One region of the Salmonella sp. HY31 genome, then DNA from elsewhere that is predicted to be linked to it. Evidence: predicted binding sites of a transcription regulator. Region 1 holds the regulator's gene; the other holds the start of a gene.

Region 1 (9,303 bases):
AGGGGAAAACGTATTACCAGCGATAGTTGTTACGGGTTTCCCAGTCAACAACCTCTTTTTCCGCCTGATCTTTCTGGTAACCGTAACGCTCCTGGATTTTACCTACCAGCTGATCGCGTTTACCTTCGATAACGGTCATATCGTCATCGGTCAGTTTGCCCCATTGTTCTTTCATTTTACCTTTAAACTGTTTCCAGTTACCGCCGGCTTCGTCTTTATTCATCATCTTGTCCTCATCATTCGGTTAGGAATAGCAAGTGTTATTCGCCCAAATGCACTGCAATTTCTGCTGGACGTGATAGTAATTGTAGGCAGGAATTCGGACTTCGGTTTTATATTCAGAATTTTTAACCGTCACGACTGGCAAACCATGTACCCTCGCGCCAGTGACGACGCCAGATAAGGGCCAACGACAGACCGCGAAGCGCCAGAAACACGGTTAATGCCAGCCATAAACCATGATTTCCTAATACCGGCAGGGCGAAGAGCGTTAGCGCAAATCCTCCCGCAGCGACCGCCATGCTATTGCGCATTTCGGCGGCGCGCGTCGCGCCAATAAACATGCCGTCAAGCAGATAGCACCATACGCCCACCAGCGGTAATACCACCTGCCAGAGAAGATACCGATCCGCCAGTAGCTGTATTTGCGGCAATGAGGTCAGTAACGCGACAATATGTTCGCCTGCCAGGGCATAGACTGTGGAAAACAACAAGGCCACAATTCCTGACTGGCGACACGCCGCTCGCCAGACATCCAGTAGCTTGCTACCGTCACGCGCGCCGTAAGCCTGACCGGAGTGCGCTTCTACCGCATAAGCAAAGCCGTCCAGCGCATAGGCCGTAAAGGTGAGTAATGTCATCAGTACTGCATTTACTGCGATAATATCGCTGCCCAGCCGCGCGCCTGACACCGTGATTGCGCCAAAACAAAGCTGAAGGAGCAATGAGCGCAGCATGATATCGCGATTGAGCGCCAAAAGACGGCGCACGTTGCCGCGCCAGGCCTGTTTTAGCATATCCAGCGACACGCCGCGGAGATGGAGAACTTTACGCACCATCATGAAGCCGATCAGTAACGTGGCATATTCTGCGATGACCGTCGCCAGGGCGGCACCCTGCACGTTCATATGAAGCCCCATCACCAGCCACAGGTCGAGCGTGATGTTGAGGATATTGCCCACGACCAACAAGATAACGGGTGCCCGCGCATACTGGACGCCTAACAGCCAACCGAGCAGCACCAGATTCGCCAGTGACGCGGGAGCGCTTAGCCAACGAATTTCAAGGAATTGTCTCGCCTGTACCAGGACAGCGTCGTTCCCGCCGACAATATGTAAAGCCAGCTCGATAAGCGGCGTGCGAAATAGCACAATCATCACGCCAGCGCCCAGCGCCAGTAACAACGGCTGAATGAGCGCCCGGGCTAACGCCAGTGGATTTTTGGCGCCAAATGCCTGCGCCGTTAGCCCGGTAGTACTCATACGTAGAAATAGCAGCAGCATGAAAAGAAAGCTGGTGGCAGTCGCGCCCACCGCCACACCGCCCAGGTAAACCGGGCTGTCCAGATGACCAATCACCGCCGTATCGACCAGTCCCAGTAAGGGAACGGTGATGTTAGAAAAAATCATCGGCAACGCAAGACGCCAGAGAGCTTTATCAGAAGAGGTAAAAAACGGCATGGAGAAAAGCCTGACAAGGAGTTAAACGAAACGTGCGCATTGCCGGATGGCAGCGTAACACCTTATCCGGCCTACAAATTAATCATTTCAGCAACTGCATTCCCGTAGGCCTGATAAGCACAGCGCCATCAGGCTACAAGATTGCCGGATGGCGGCGTACAAGGAGATTAAGAGATTACAACCATTCCCCGTTGCGAATAACACCTACCGCCAGCCCTTCAATCGTAAAGCTTTGCTCGCGCAGATCCACCACTATCGGTGTAAACTCGCTGTTTTCCGGCAGCAGCTCCACTTTATTGCCCTGCTTTTTCAGGCGTTTTACTGTCACTTCATCGTCAATGCGAGCGACAACCACCTGGCCATTGCGCACGTCCTGCGTTTTATGTACCGCCAGCAAATCCCCATCCATAATACCGATGTCTTTCATCGACATACCGCTCACGCGCAGCAGGAAATCGGCGCTGGGTTTGAATAAAGAAGGATCGACCTGATAATGGCCTTCAATATGCTGCTGCGCCAGAAGCGGCTCGCCCGCCGCGACACGCCCGACAAGCGGTAATCCGTCCTCTTCTTCCTGTAACAGACGGATGCCTCGCGATGCGCCGGAAACGATTTCAAGCACCCCTTTGCGCGCCAGCGCTTTAAGGTGTTCTTCCGCAGCGTTTGGGGAACGGAACCCCAAACGCTGCGCGATTTCCGCACGCGTCGGTGGCATACCTGTCTGGCTGATGTGATCCCGAATGAGATCAAACACCTCTTGTTGCCTGGCCGTTAACGCTTTCATTCCGCCCCCTGGGTGTATATACAGTCATGCTGTGAGTATATACAGTTAAAGGTGATTTTGGAACCACAAACGGCGCAAAAAACAAGAGATTTATAAAATTTGGAACCTTTATCGAAAATGTGACCATAACAGGATGCCCCAGGTCATCAGGGCAACGAAAATAGACAGCAGTACCGCAGCCGATCCCATATCTTTCGCGCGGCCGGAAAGCTCATGGTATTCAGAACCAATGCGATCAACGACCGCTTCAATAGCGCTGTTGAGGATTTCAACAATCATGATAAGTAAAACGGAACCTATCAATAACACACGGGTAATCGCATCCACATCCAGCCAGCAGGCGATGACGATGCCCAGCAATACCGCGAGGCTTTCCTGGCGAAACGCAGCTTCGTGAGTCCATGCGGCGCGAAATCCTTTCCAGGAATACCCTGCCGCTTTGATAATTCTGGTAAATCCAGTGGTATTATTGGCCATCAAAAGAACCTTTTTACATTATTAACGTCAATGACATTATACGGTTGCCCCGCACGATTCGGACTACCGTAACGCAGCGCGAAGTATGACGGGATACAACAGAAATTCGCTAAACTTTCTGATATCCTTGCAGCGCATTTGCATTATTAACCAGAGGCTTTACATCGTTTATGTCCGGCTGGCCACGAATTTACTACAAATTACTGAATTTACCATTAAGCATACTGGTAAAAAGCAAGTCTATTCCGGCGGAACCCGCTCAGGAATTGGGGCTCGATACTTCTCGTCCCATTATGTATGTCTTGCCATACAACTCAAAAGCGGACTTACTGACGCTGCGCGCTCAATGTCTGGCGCACGATCTCCCGGATCCGCTGGAGCCGCTGGAGATCGACGGCGCGCTGTTGCCGCGCTATGTATTTATTCACGGCGGCCCGCGCGTCTTTACGTATTACACGCCAAAAGAAGAGTCGGTGAAACTTTTTCACGATTATCTCGATCTGCATCGTAGTAATCCGGCTTTGGACGTGCAGATGGTGCCCGTTTCCGTGATGTTTGGCCGCGCTCCGGGTCGTGAAAAGGGAGAAGAGAACCCGCCTCTACGTATGCTGAACGGCGTACAGAAATTTTTTGCCATCTCCTGGCTGGGTCGCGATAGCTTTGTCCGATTCTCGCCGTCCGTCTCATTACGTCGCATGGCTGATGAACACGGCACCGATAAAATCATCGCACAGAAACTGGCGCGCGTGGCGCGTATGCACTTTGCTCGCCAGCGCCTGGCGGCTGTTGGCCCACGCCTGCCCGCCCGTCAGGATCTATTTAACAAACTGCTGGCCTCGAAAGCTATCGCCCGCGCGGTAGAAGACGAAGCGCGCAGTAAGAAAATCTCTCATGAAAAAGCGCAGCAAAACGCCATTGCGCTGATGGAAGAGATCGCGGCGAACTTCTCTTACGAGATGATTCGTTTGACCGACAGGATTTTGGGGTTTACCTGGAACCGGCTTTACCAGGGGATTAACGTGCATAACGCCGAGCGCGTACGCCAACTGGCGCACGACGGGCATGAAATCGTCTATGTGCCCTGTCACCGCAGCCATATGGACTATTTGCTCCTTTCTTATGTGCTGTACCATCAGGGACTGGTTCCGCCGCATATTGCCGCCGGTATCAACCTTAACTTCTGGCCCGCTGGCCCGATTTTCCGCCGTCTGGGCGCGTTCTTTATTCGTCGCACCTTTAAGGGGAATAAACTCTATTCCACCGTCTTTCGCGAATATCTGGGCGAGCTGTTCAGCCGCGGCTACTCCGTAGAATATTTTGTCGAAGGAGGACGTTCGCGTACCGGACGTTTGTTAGATCCGAAAACCGGCACACTGTCGATGACTATCCAGGCGATGCTGCGCGGCGGTACCCGTCCAATTACGTTAGTGCCTATTTACATCGGCTATGAGCACGTCATGGAAGTGGGAACCTATGCTAAAGAACTGCGCGGCGCGACAAAAGAGAAAGAGAGTCTGCCGCAGATGCTGCGCGGTCTGAGCAAGCTGCGCAATCTGGGTCAGGGCTACGTTAACTTTGGCGAACCGATGCCGCTTATGACGTACCTGAATCAGCATGTGCCGGAGTGGCGCGAATCTATCGACCCTATAGAGGCAATACGCCCGGCCTGGCTGACGCCGACGGTAAATAGTATCGCCGCCGATCTGATGGTGCGTATTAACAACGCTGGCGCGGCAAACGCGATGAACCTGTGTTGTACCGCGCTGTTGGCGTCGCGTCAGCGCTCGCTCACCCGCGAGCAGCTTACCGAGCAGCTCGATTGTTATCTCGATCTGATGCGCAATGTCCCTTATTCTACGGACTCAACCGTTCCTGCCGCCAGCGCTGACGAGCTCATCGCTCACGCGCTGCAGATGAATAAGTTTGAGGTCGAGAAAGACACCATTGGCGATATCATCATCCTGCCGCGCGAGCAGGCAGTGTTGATGACCTACTATCGCAACAACATCGCGCATATGTTGATTATGCCTTCGCTGATGGCGGCGATTATCACCCAGCATCGCCGCATTTCGCGTGATGCGTTGCAGCAGCATGTTGAAGCGCTCTATCCGATGTTAAAAGCGGAGCTGTTCCTGCGCTGGGAGCGCGAGGAGTTAGCTGCGGTGATTGACGCACTGGCCAGTGAAATGCAGCGTCAGGGGCTGATTACCGTGCAGGACGACGAACTGCATATCAACCCGGCGCATTCCCGTACGCTGCAACTGCTGGCGGCGGGCGCGCGCGAAACGCTACAGCGTTATGCCATTACGTTCTGGCTGTTGAGCGCCAATCCGTCCATCAACCGCAGTACGCTGGAGAAAGAAAGCCGTACCGTGGCGCAACGTCTGTCTGTCCTGCACGGTATTAACGCGCCGGAGTTTTTCGACAAGGCGGTGTTCAGTTCATTAGTGCTAACGCTACGGGATGAGGGCTATATCAGTGATACCGGCGATGCCGAACCAGCAGAAACGATGAAGATATATCAGATGCTTGCCGATCTGATTACCTCTGATGTCCGTCTGACGATTGAAAGCGCGACGCAGGGCGAGTAAGCCAGCGCCTGAAATGCCCGATGACGCAAGCTTATCGGGCGACTGATATGACGTATTGAAAATTTTGGGTTTGCAGGCCGGGTAAGGCGTAGCCGCCGCCCGGCATGACATCAGAAGTGCCAGTAACTCATCGCCAGCCCTAAAAATAGCACCAGGCCAACGTAGTTATTGTTCATAAAGGCTTTAAAGCAGGCTTCGCGCTCACGGTTCGCAATCAGTTTTTGCTGGTATACAAACAGCGCGCCCGCCACCAGTACAGACCAGTAATATCCCCATCCCAGACCATTCAACCAGCCGATCAGCGCCATTAACGCCATTACGCCAAGCTGCAGAATTCCGATAATCAATTTGTCATAACGACCAAACAGAATCGCGGTCGATTTAATGCCTATCTTGATATCGTCATCTCTGTCGACCATCGCATATTGCGTATCGTAAGCCACCGCCCAGAGAATATTGGCGAGGAACATCAGCCAGCAGCTCAACGGCAGGGATTCGCTCACCGCGGCGAACGCCATGGGAATTGACCAGCCGAAAGCGGCTCCCAGCACTACCTGCGGCAGGTGGGTGTAGCGTTTCATAAAGGGATAAACCCAGGCCAACGCCAGCGCCGCCACGGAAAGCAGAATCGTCATGGCGTTCAGCGTCAGCACCAGCAGAAACGCCAGCAACACCAGTACCACAAACAGGTTGCGCGCTTCTTTCTCTGTCACGGCGCCGCTGGGTAAAGGCCGGTTTACAGTACGTTTTACATGTCCGTCAAATTTACGATCGGCATAATCATTCACCACGCAGCCTGCCGCGCGCATTAACCACACGCCGGCGACAAAAACCGCCAAAATCCACAGCTGAGGCATACCCGGCGTCGCCACCCATAACGCCCAAAGCGTCGGCCAGAGCAGCAGCAACGCGCCAATAGGCTTATCTGTACGCATCAAGCGGTGAAACGCCAGCAGCTTACTCTGCGTCAGGCTCCACTCCATCTTTATCTTCCTCTCAGTACAGCGGCGATGCAGGTAAAAAAAGCTCGGTAAGCAACAGCGGTTTTCCGCTCAACCGCAGGCGAGAGCGGCGCCCCCACAGCGTTGCATCGCGTCCAATTTCAATAAAATCGCGGGTCAGTGTCGATGATGTAAATAGATAACGTCCAAGCGGGGTTTTACCCAGATGTTGTAAGACCTGTTCAGGTCCGCACAGCGTGGATTCCGGTACGACGGTACGTCCGGCAAGCCAGGGCTCGCCGTCAGCGCAAAGAAGTATCTCACGTAGCCAGTAGCGGGATTCGGATGGCAGTAAACCTGACGCTTCCTCGACCTCACTTTGGCCGACAAACGCTTCCCGAATCAGCGTCACGCTTACTCGCTTTCCCTGCTGCTCAAAACGTTTGGTCATAGAATCTTCCAGCAATAGCCAGTCCAGCAAATGGGGCTCAAGCGCAGGAATCGCATCAAAATAGCGCAGCGCACGCAGTTGCGTTAACGCAGGGTGTGACATGCCTTACTCTCCGATTCATAACCTAAAGTCATTGTATCTCAGAAAAGGCATTACGGGGGGCGTAATCACAATTAAGTGATCTGTTGCGCAACAAAAAAATAACAATTCGCATAAAATGATAAAAAAAGGTGCGCCAGGAGACGCACCAGTTGCTGCAAAATCAGCACTGTGGGGAAACGATTACCCCTTGCCTTTTACACTGCTGATAAAGGTGGAACGGGCAGATGTCGATCCCAGACGTTCGGCCTCATCAAGCAGTTTCAGCGCTTTATCGACGTCGCCTTTCGCTACGGCATCCTTAATCGCTTTATTAAAATAGCTTTCCGTATCGTTCAACATCGGTTCGCTTTTCTTCGGCGCGACTGGCGCTGGCGCAGCGACCGGCGCGGCGGTATTGCCTACCGTTACCGGCCCGGTACCGGACGAGCCAAACAACGGCCCGACCAATACGCTGGAGCTGCTGTTGGTTTTCACCTTCAGTTTCACTACGCCGTCAGTGGTATGGCGCGCAACCGGATCGGGAATATCCGGGATAGAGTTGCCGACGCCTTTGGCATAGGCTTTTGCCGGATCGAGCAGCGTGGTGGTTTGCTGAAGATCTTTTTCGGTCGTAAACACCAGAACATAGAGTTTCTGCTGCCCGAGCGCGGGGGTCAGGCGCATCACGCCTTCCAGCCGGTCTGCGCTCATGACACCCGGCTGCTGATAAGTAAAGTAACTGCTGGGGAAGAACGCCGAAGGCGTCATATTTTGGTCAAGAATCAACACGTTTGGTGCAAAAACGCTGGCTTGCTTATTGACCTCGCTGGTCAGAGTTAATGTCAGCTCGCCGATATTCGCCGGAACGCTATAAGCGGCGACCGGGCCGGTAATGCCGGCAACGTCAAGGCGCTGGCCACCAGTCGCCAGTTGGGTAGACTGCGTTTTTGACTGGTCTACAGGCGTCCAGGTTAATTGCTGTAGCGCAGCAGCAGGAATAGCGGGCGCGGCGCTGGTATTTTGCGGTACATAGTTCACTTCCGCCAGGCTGATACCCGGTACGCTGGCGAACAGCCCTGCGGTTAAACAGAGGGCGACGAGACTTTTCTTCATTTTCATTATTATCACCTCAATAAGGCGGGTTCAGCGGTAGCCAGGCAATAGCGCGCCAACCCAAACATATCGCCGAATGGCGGCTGGCGCCTTATCCGGCTTACAGGCATCATCAGACCTGATGTTTCAGAGGGGCTTACGCCCCTCGTTACGTCAGATGACCGTCGTATTACCACCAGATTTCCATCTGGGCGCCGAAGGTCCACTCATCGCTATCGCCACGGCTGTTGGTGGAAATGCCGGAGTTAGTCGCTGCGGCATAACGGGAAATGTTATCGCCGTCTTTGATGTAGCCCCACTTCTCATCCCATTTCGCGTAGGTGGCGAAAATACGGATAGCCGGACGCGACCAGATGCTATCGCCCGCCTGCCACTGTTGCGCCAGAGTGATTTTATATTGATTGTTACGATCGCCGGTCTGCTGAGATTTCACGTTGTCGTAGCCAACTTCCAGCAGGGTACTCATGATTGGCGTCCACTTGTACATTGGACGTACGCCCACGGTCCACCACTCGGTACCCAGGTTATTATCCCAATCGATATTCTGGTACATACCGACGTACATCAGATCCCATTTGTCACCAAGCGAGATGGCGCCATGATCCAAAATACGCCACATATCGCCATTATTATTGATGACCTTATTGGCGTAATTAATTTTGGTTCCATCAGGTAATACTTCGGTGAAAGATGAAGAACCGTCAGAACCACGCGCCTGGCCTTTACCCTGCGTGGTCATGGCATCGGTGGCATATTGCACGACAAACTTGTTATAGCCTTTCAACATGCTTTGCGTATGTTCGGCGGTGAACATCCAGCCGTCTTTCGATGCCCCATCCGCCAGCTTATAACCATCGGTCGTATTGGCGCGACCGTAATCAACGCCCAGCTCCAGTACGCCGTCCGGGTTCGTTTGCAGACCAGCCAGACGTACGTCAAATACGTCGTTAGCGGTATCTTTCACTTCATCATAAATATTCTGGCTGCTGAAGGTATAAGAACCACCCGCTTCAGTAGACCGGGTCGCCGCCAGTGAAAGCTTACCGAAGCCCAGATCGATATTTTCGATACCCGCGCCAGGACCCGAAATATCCCAGTAGTAGAAGTCGATCATGTGTACGTCATGACGCTGATAGAAGCGCTTACCGGCCCAGATAGTGGAACCCGGCAGCCATTCAATCAGGTT
Region 2 (9,303 bases), 2.3 Mb from region 1:
ACAGGGAATCTGATCCAGCGCGCAACCGGTATGGACGTTAATGCGATGCTGAGTGGCCCGATGGGCGGCGACCAGCAGGTTGGCGCGCTCATTTCAGAAGGGAAAATTGACGTGCTGATTTTCTTCTGGGACCCGCTTAACGCGGTACCGCACGACCCCGATGTAAAAGCGCTACTGCGTCTGGCTACCGTATGGAATATCCCTGTCGCCACTAACGTCTCAACGGCGGACTTTATCATCCAGTCCCCGCATTTTAATGACGCTGTAGATATTCTTATTCCGGATTATGCGCGTTATCTGGCCGAGCGCCTGAAATAACCGCTAAGCGGGCGGGATGCTGTACCGCCCGCGCTTTAAGGCTTTCTTGCCACCGGCACATCTAGCTGTTTAAGTGCTTCCACAAAGCGCGAGGGATTATCTTTATTGAAAAGCAGCCAGACCCGCGCGCGCGCGCGCGTCAACGCCACATATAACAAACGCCGCTCTTCAGCGTCCGGAAAATCCTCAACCTGAGGAAGAAGCGCATCTTCCATAACAGACTCTCGCGCCGGTGCGGGAAAACCGTCGTTACCCGCCTGTAACCCTACAAGAATAACGTAATCGGCCTGCTGGCCTTTGCTGGCATGGATAGTCATGAAATCTATCTGTAACTTCGGCCAGCGAGTCGCCGCTTTTTGTAGACTGGCGGGTTTCAGATGATGATAGCGCGCCAGCACCAGGATACGTTCATCCTCCTTTGCATAGCCGGATAATTTATCCAGTAATGCGTCCAACTGGCTTTCATCCAACAGCGTAACCGCTTTTTTATCGCCTACGGTAAGACTATTTAACGGTTTTTTAAGCTGATGCGGATTCTGCTGCACAAAGCGGTTGGCAATATCGCCAATCCGACTATTAAAACGGTACGTAGTGTCCAGGTGGCAATGCTCGCCCTCGCCGAACGACTGATGAAACGCCGTCGTTAAGGAGAGCTGCGCCCCGCTAAAACGGTAAATCGCCTGCCAGTCATCGCCAACGGCAAACAGCGTAGTCTGGCTATTCTGCTTGCGCAGCGCCTCTAACAGCGCCGCCCGTTGCGGGGAAATATCCTGAAATTCATCGACCAGAATATGCTTCCATGGGCTGATAAAACGCCCTTTTTCGAGGATCACTATTGCCTGATGGATCAGCCCGGAGAAATCAACGGCATTTTCCGCTTTCAACGCGCTTTTCCAGGCCTTCAGCAGCGGCGCCATCAGCTTAATGCGTTTGCCGAACCGTTCGCGGCACTCCTCTGGCGCGCCAGCGATCATTTCTGCCTGCGCGCCGCCGTGCATACGCATCAAACTGACCCAACGATCCAGGCGAGGGGCCAGACGCCGCTGCAATGTCTCATCGTCCCAGAAATTACCTTCCGGCACCGACCATTGCATCTCCTCTTCCAGCCACTGACGCCAGCCTTTGGCCTGCGCTTTCTTCTCGCTACACTGCTGACGCCAGGTGTGCAGAAATAGCTGATGCCGCGCTGTGGCGTCACTTTCCAGCTTACTGACAACCGGCGCTTTTTTACTGCCTTGCTGAATAATATACAGCGCCAGTGAATGGAACGTACGGGCAGTAATCTCTTCCGTATGCAACCGCTCGCGGATACGCTCATCCATCTCCTCTGCCGCCTTGCGACCAAACGCCAGTAAAAGAATTTGCCCCGCATCGGCTTGTCCGCGCGCTAACAGCCAACCCGCGCGCGCCACCAGCACCGAGGTTTTGCCGCTCCCCGCTCCCGCCAGTACCAGTAACGATGATTCGCCGTTAACCACCGCTCTGGCCTGGGAGGGATTAAGCGGAGAGGATTCTATCTGCGTAAAAAAGTCGGCATGCGCTTCCAGCATGGCATCGGCATACGCCTGATTATGCTGCTGCCGACTTCCCTCGCTATCCTGTAACCATGCCAGACATTTACGCCATATCTCGCGACAGTGAGCAAACTCCTCCAGACGTGAGATGGGTAGCGGCAAGGCGGCAAACGTCTGGCGAATTTCGTGTTCCAGCCCCCGAACCCGCTCACGGGTAAGCCATTGGTTTTCGCCCGTTCGCTCACTGATACGCGCCCATTGCTCTTGTAATGCCTGCGCGGCGACATCGCTCATCTCCTGGCTCCAGCGACGCCAGTGCGCGTCCAGAAAGCGATGGAATTGCTGGGTTTCCGACCACTCAGTACCGTGCAAACGCACGACTTTATCCTCCGGGAGGACAAACTCCAGTTCGCCCCACACCAGCCCACGCTTACAGTGAATCGCCAATAACTGATTGAATGGAATAAGATATTCATGCCTGTCGCCAGACACTTTCACCCCAGCGTTAAGAATCACGGCACGATCATACGGGTGTTGCGCCAGACGTTTTCCAAGAGAAGTTGCTTTCAGTTCCATGACTCAGCGAATCCAGACGTAAAGATGTGCTTATCAGTGTAACCGCCAGAGAAAACGTGCTCCAGTCTAAAAAAACGTTACAATTGCCCGCAGTGATAGAAAACCGGAATGAACTGAGGGTTTATGCGTACCGTTCTGAATATTTTAAACTTTGTATTGGGCGGCTTTGCCACTACGCTGGCCTGGCTGCTGGCGACGCTTGTCAGTATTGTGCTGATTTTTACCCTGCCGTTGACCCGCTCTTGCTGGGAGATAACCAAACTGTCCCTGTTCCCTTACGGCAATGAGGCCATCCATGTTGACGAACTTAATCCGGCGGCGAAAAACCTATTAATGAATACTGGCGGTACCTTGCTGAATATTTTCTGGCTACTTTTTTTCGGCTGGTGGCTATGCCTGATGCACATTGCCTCCGGTATCGCGCAGTGTGTCACTATCATCGGGATACCTGTCGGCATTGCGAACTTTAAAATTGCCGCGATTGCGCTTTGGCCTGTCGGTCGCCGCGTCGTCTCTGTAGAAACCGCTCGCGCCGCGCGAGAAGCTAACGCGCGCCGCCGTTTTGAATGATCGGGACAAATAGCCTTTATGTTAAGTCCGTTGATTCGCCGTTATACCTGGAACAGTACCTGGCTGTATTACATCCGCATTTTTATCGCTCTGTGCGGCACCACCGCCCTGCCCTGGTGGCTGGGCGACGTCAAACTTACCATCCCGCTCACGCTCGGTATGGTTGCCACGGCGCTAACCGATCTCGACGACCGCCTTGCCGGGCGTTTACGTAATTTAATCATTACGTTAATTTGCTTTTTTATCGCTTCTGCTTCTGTTGAGCTGCTCTTTCCCTGGCCGTGGCTATTTGCGTTGGGCTTAACTTTATCCACCAGTGGATTTATTCTGTTGGGAGGATTAGGGCAACGCTATGCCACCATCGCGTTCGGCGCATTACTCATTGCCATCTACACGATGCTGGGCGCCTCTTTATATGCGCACTGGTATCAGCAACCTCTACTCCTGCTGGCGGGCGCGGTATGGTATAACCTGCTGACCCTAACCGGGCACCTGCTATTTCCTATCCGCCCATTACAGGATAATCTGGCGCGCAGTTACGAACAGTTGGCGCACTATCTGGAACTGAAATCACGCCTGTTTGATCCTGATATTGAAGATGAGAGCCAGGCACCGCTCTATGATTTAGCATTAGCGAACGGGCAGTTAATGGCGACGCTGAACCAAACGAAAGTGTCGTTGTTGACTCGCCTGCGCGGCGATCGCGGTCAACGCGGCACGCGTCGCACCCTCCATTACTATTTTGTGGCGCAGGATATTCATGAACGCGCCAGCTCTTCGCATATTCAATACCAGACGCTGCGCGACCACTTTCGTCACAGCGACGTGATGTTTCGCTTTCAACGTCTGATGTCAATGCAGGCACAGGCCTGCACGCAGCTGGCGCGCTGTATCTTACTGCGCACGCCATACCAGCATGATCCGCGCTTTGAACGCGTCTTTACCCACATTGACGCCGCGCTTGAACGTATGCGCGCCAGCGGCGCTTCTTTGGAACTGTTGAATACGCTTGGGTTCTTATTAACCAACCTGCGCGCCATTGACGCGCAACTGGCGACGATCGAGTCGGAGCAGGCCCAGGCAATGCCGCGCAATGAGTCAGAAAACCAGTTGGCTGATGATAGCCTGCACGGGTTTAGCGACATCTGGCTGCGTCTGAGCCGTAATTTTACCCCAGAGTCCGCTCTCTTTCGCCATGCAGTACGCATGTCGCTGGTATTGTGCGTGGGTTATGCTCTCATTCAAATTACCGGGATGCGCCACGGGTACTGGATATTACTCACCAGCCTGTTCGTTTGTCAGCCTAACTATAACGCGACCCGCCATCGCCTTGCGCTCAGGATTATCGGTACGTTGGTAGGCGTTGCTATCGGCCTGCCGATTTTATGGTTTGTTCCTTCGCTTGAAGGACAGTTAGTTCTGCTGGTGATTACCGGCGTGCTTTTCTTCGCATTCCGTAATGTACAGTATGCCCATGCGACGATGTTCATCACTCTGCTGGTATTACTCTGCTTTAACCTCTTGGGCGAAGGCTTTGAGGTAGCGTTACCGCGCGTCATCGACACGTTGATTGGCTGCGCTATCGCCTGGGCTGCGGTCAGCTTTATTTGGCCGGACTGGCGCTTTCGCAACCTTCCCCGGGTACTCCAGCGCGCCACCGATGCGAATTGCCGCTACCTTGATGCGATCCTTGAGCAATATCACCAGGGCCGGGACAACCGCCTGACCTATCGCATTGCCAGGCGCGACGCGCACAACCGCGATGCGGAACTGGCATCCGTGGTTTCTAATATGTCAAGCGAACCCGACGTCAAGGCCGAAACCCGGGAAGCGGCGTTCAGGCTGCTTTGCCTCAATCATACTTTTACCAGCTATATTTCCGCCCTCGGCGCGCACCGCGAAAAGCTCAGTAATCCGGATGTGCTGGGGCTTCTGGATGACGCGGTCTGCTACGTTGATGATGCGCTTCATCATCAACCTGAAGACGAACAGCGAGTACACCAGGCGCTGGAGGATTTAAAGCAGCGAGTTCAGTCGCTGGAAACACGTCCGGACAGCAAAGAACCTCTGGTTGTTCAACAAATTGGTTTGCTCATTGCCTTACTACCCGAAATCGGGCGCTTACAACGGCAAATTTCACCGCCATCTTCTACATCCATTACCCAGCCGTAAGCGAATGAGCCCAATCGGCAAGCTCCTGGCGACGACTCGCCGGGAGCGCCGCTTCATGTACGCCAACAATTGCGCCTTCTAACGCATACAGAACTTTTACCGTCAGCAAAGGATTACTTTGTCGCAACCTTAGCCAGCACATTTTTGCACCCAGTACGCGTAACATATTCTCGTCCTTTATCCCTGACTCATTGAGCAATGTTTCCAGATGGAAGGTCATATTGGGGAGATCTTTGAGCCTGTGCTGTAAAATACGGCTGTGTTTTTCCTTCATTGCCGCGTCAAGAGAATACTTCGATAAACGTACCAGTTGCTGCTGATCGCGCCACAGGCTTTCATCCACCCGATAATAGTTGAGCATAACAGGGCGTCCACACTTCATAAATGTGAGCCAGACGGGAGGATGCTTCACACAATAGGGTACGCTTTGCTCACAGGCGCGGAGATAAAGCTCGCCGTTAGCCACCATCGCAAAGACGGTATCTTCCACGGTCAGACTATAGCTGCCGAATAAGGATCGATACTGGATCGTCCCCAGAGAGGCCAAATATTCTTGCGATTTATAGATCCTGTCATAAGAGAGTGCTCTCATAAAATTCCTTTTAAATCATAAAGTAAAAGAATGATTTGTAATAACAGATCCGTTAATGACGAAAATAGGCAACTTATACTCCGCGAGCAAGATGATTTTTATTTTTGACGTCACTAAGAATAAAAATTGCGAGACAGTTTCCGAAAATAGAGTTGATCTTTCATCGCTACAGGGGTACTGTATGGATATACAGTAACTCACAGGGCTGGATTGATTATGTACACTTCAGGTTATGCAAATCGTTCTTCGTCATTTTCTACCACTCCCCACAACACTGCGCGTGCCGCTACGGAAAATGCCGCCGCAGGGCTGGTCAGTGAAGTTGTCTACCACGAAGACCAGCCCATGATGGCGCAACTCCTGCTTTTGCCTTTACTCCGGCAGTTAGGCCAACAATCACGTTGGCAGCTCTGGCTCACGCCGCAGCAAAAACTCAGCCGTGAATGGGTACAGTCTGCAGGTTTGCCATTAACGAAAGTGATGCAAATTAGTCAGCTTGCGCCTCGTCATACGCTGGAGGCAATGATTCGCGCTCTGCGTACAGGAAATTACAGTGTAGTGATTGGCTGGCTGGCGGAAGAACTTACGGAAGAAGAGCATGCCAGCCTGGTTGAAGCAGCAAATGTAGGCAATGCGGTAGGGTTTATCATGCGCCCTGTACGTGCGCACGCTTTACCCAGGAGACAGCATTCCGGGCTAAAAATTCACTCTAATTTGTATCATTAAGTAAAATTAGGATTTATCCTGGAATTTTTTTTTACGCGATTGCATCTCCTTTGAGTGCTAACGTTTTTTTTACGAGAAAGCTTGTCAGAAGCGGTTTCCGCGATTTTTGCTGTACGATTTATCATCTAAAAGTGTTAAATGATGTGTATGTTCGTCATGTTTTTTTCACATGTCTGACGGAGTTCACACTTGTAAGTTTCCAACTACGTTGTAGACTTTACATCGCCAGGGGTGCTCGGCATAAGCCGTAGATATCGGTAGAGTAACTATTGAGCAGGTCCCCCGGTGAAGGATTTAACCGTGTTATCTCGTTGGAGATATTCATGGCGTATTTTGGATGATAACGAGGCGCAAAAAATGAAAAAGACAGCTATCGCGATTGCAGTGGCACTGGCTGGTTTCGCTACCGTAGCGCAGGCCGCTCCGAAAGATAACACCTGGTACACTGGTGCTAAACTGGGCTGGTCTCAGTACCATGACACTGGCTTCATTCCTAACAATGGCCCGACCCATGAAAACCAACTGGGCGCAGGTGCTTTTGGTGGTTACCAGGTTAATCCGTACGTTGGCTTTGAAATGGGCTACGACTGGTTAGGCCGTATGCCGTACAAAGGCGACAACATCAATGGCGCTTACAAAGCTCAGGGCGTTCAGTTGACCGCTAAACTGGGTTACCCAATCACTGACGATCTGGACGTTTATACCCGTCTGGGTGGTATGGTATGGCGTGCAGACACTAAGTCTAACACCCCTGGCGGTGAGTCTACTAAAAACCACGACACCGGCGTTTCCCCGGTATTCGCGGGCGGTATCGAGTATGCCATCACCCCTGAAATCGCAACCCGTCTGGAATACCAGTGGACTAACAACATCGGTGATGCCAACACCATCAGCACCCGTCCGGATAACGGCCTGCTGAGCGTAGGTGTTTCCTACCGTTTCGGCCAGCAAGAAGCTGCTCCGGTAGTGGCTCCAGCCCCGGCTCCGGCTCCGGAAGTACAGACCAAGCACTTCACTCTGAAGTCTGACGTACTGTTCAACTTCAACAAATCTACCCTGAAGCCGGAAGGTCAGCAGGCGCTGGATCAACTGTACAACCAGCTGAGCAACCTGGACCCGAAAGACGGTTCCGTAGTCGTTCTGGGCTTCACTGACCGCATCGGTTCTGACGCTTACAACCAGGGTCTGTCCGAGAAACGTGCTCAGTCTGTTGTTGATTACCTGATCTCCAAAGGTATCCCGTCTGACAAAATCTCCGCACGTGGTATGGGCGAATCTAACCCGGTTACCGGCAACACCTGTGACAACGTGAAACCTCGCGCTGCCCTGATTGACTGCCTGGCACCGGATCGTCGCGTAGAGATCGAAGTTAAAGGCATTAAAGACGTGGTAACTCAGCCGCAGGCTTAAGTTTCCGTCTGATAAAAAACCCCGCGTCGCGGGGTTTTTTGCTCTGGTCTGGGTGACAACGCCTTTCAGCGTTACTTCTTGCCTAATAACGCCTGTAAATCCTGCTTTAACGTGGTCATTTGCGTGGCATATTTCTCTTTATGCTCCGCGTCTTCTATGAGTTGCACAATCGTTTCGGATAATGTTTTACCGCGTCGCTGCGCAAGGCCCGCCAGACGCTGCCAGACCATAAACTCTAAATCAATAGATTTTTTGCGCGTATGCTGATGTTCCGCATTGAAGTGTCGTTTGCGTCTTGCCCGAATGGTTTGTTTCATCCGATTAAGCAAGGCAGGATTCATATGCCTGTCTATCCAGACATTTACCCGCACCGGTTCATTTTCGAGGGCCAACAACAAATTGACGGCTTCCTGGGCAGCACTGGCTTCCACGTAGCGGGTGATCAACTCCCCTTCGCGGTGCTTTTTCACCAGATATTTCCATTTCCAACCGCTTTCAAGATTTTCAAGTTGTTGATATTTCATTGTGATCCCAATGTTACCGTGTAACTGTTATCAGAATATCAGTTTTTTAGCCATCTGAAGAAAAGAATCTCGAACCTGTGAATGGTTACACGTCTTCACATTACTTTGCATTCGCTTTCCGCGTGTGCAGCGTGACGGGTTAGGCTATAATCCCCCCTTTTACAACAGACTAAAAAACCTCAACTTTGACCATTACGAAACTTGCATGGCGTGATCTGGTTCCGGATAGCGAAAGCTATCAGGAGATATTTGCACAGCCACACGCGACTGACGAAAACGACACCTTACTCAGTGATACTCAGCCACGACTGCAATTTGCGCTTGAGCAACTTATTCAGCCGTGGACATCATCCTCTTTTATGCTGACTAAAGCGCCTGAAGAGCAAGAGTATCTTACTTTACTTTCAGATGCCGTCCGCGCTCTGCAAACCGACGCCGGACAATTAACCGGCGGGCATTATGACGTTTCCGGGCATACTATTCATTACCGCGCCGCGCAGAATGCGCAAGACAACTTTGCCACCGTCACACAAGTCGTCAGCGCGGACTGGGTCGAAGCCGAACAGCTTTTTGGTTGCCTGCGGCAGTATAATGGCGACATTTCCCTGCAGCCGGGTCTGGTTCATCAGGCGAACGGCGGCGTACTTATTATTTCCTTACGAACCCTTCTGGCGCAGCCGTTGCTATGGATGCGTCTGAAAGCGATCGTTAGCCGCGAGCGTTTTGACTGGGTGGCGTTTGACGAGTCGCGTCCATTGCCGGTCTCCGTGCCATCAATGCCGCTCAAACTGAAGGTGATTCTGGTTGGCGAACGTGAATCACTGGCCGATTTTCAGGAGATGGAACCGGAGCTCGCGGAACAAGCTATCTACAGTGAATTTGAAGACAATTTACAGATAGC

What was found. The regulator LexA, encoded in region 1, represses DNA repair genes until DNA is damaged. The targets are predictions, from matches to a motif close to TNCTGTATGTACATACAGNA.
Region 2: the regulator LexA is predicted to act here: its motif matches at 5,918-5,937, upstream of sulA (SOS-induced cell division inhibitor SulA).

The regions. Positions count from the first base shown of each region.
Region 1 covers NZ_CP170479.1:473,194-482,496, reverse strand. The annotation lists gene ACE15A_RS02300 (CsbD family protein) at 14-223, opposite strand; gene ACE15A_RS02295 (hypothetical protein) at 245-358, opposite strand; gene dinF (MATE family efflux transporter DinF) at 348-1,679, opposite strand; gene lexA (transcriptional repressor LexA) at 1,855-2,463, opposite strand; gene ACE15A_RS02280 (diacylglycerol kinase) at 2,572-2,940, opposite strand; gene plsB (glycerol-3-phosphate 1-O-acyltransferase PlsB) at 3,111-5,531, shown strand; gene ubiA (4-hydroxybenzoate octaprenyltransferase) at 5,642-6,514, opposite strand; gene ubiC (chorismate lyase) at 6,528-7,025, opposite strand; gene malM (maltose operon protein MalM) at 7,206-8,123, opposite strand; gene ACE15A_RS02255 (maltoporin) at 8,287-9,303, opposite strand, start outside.
Region 2 covers NZ_CP170479.1:2,990,073-2,999,375, forward strand. The annotation lists gene mgsA (methylglyoxal synthase) at 1-318, shown strand, start outside; gene helD (DNA helicase IV) at 354-2,408, opposite strand; gene ACE15A_RS14295 (YccF domain-containing protein) at 2,532-2,978, shown strand; gene yccS (YccS family putative transporter) at 2,997-5,150, shown strand; gene ACE15A_RS14305 (TfoX/Sxy family DNA transformation protein) at 5,137-5,742, opposite strand; gene sulA (SOS-induced cell division inhibitor SulA) at 5,959-6,468, shown strand; gene ompA (porin OmpA) at 6,826-7,878, shown strand; gene matP (macrodomain Ter protein MatP) at 7,950-8,402, opposite strand; gene ACE15A_RS14325 (Lon protease family protein) at 8,588-9,303, shown strand, end outside.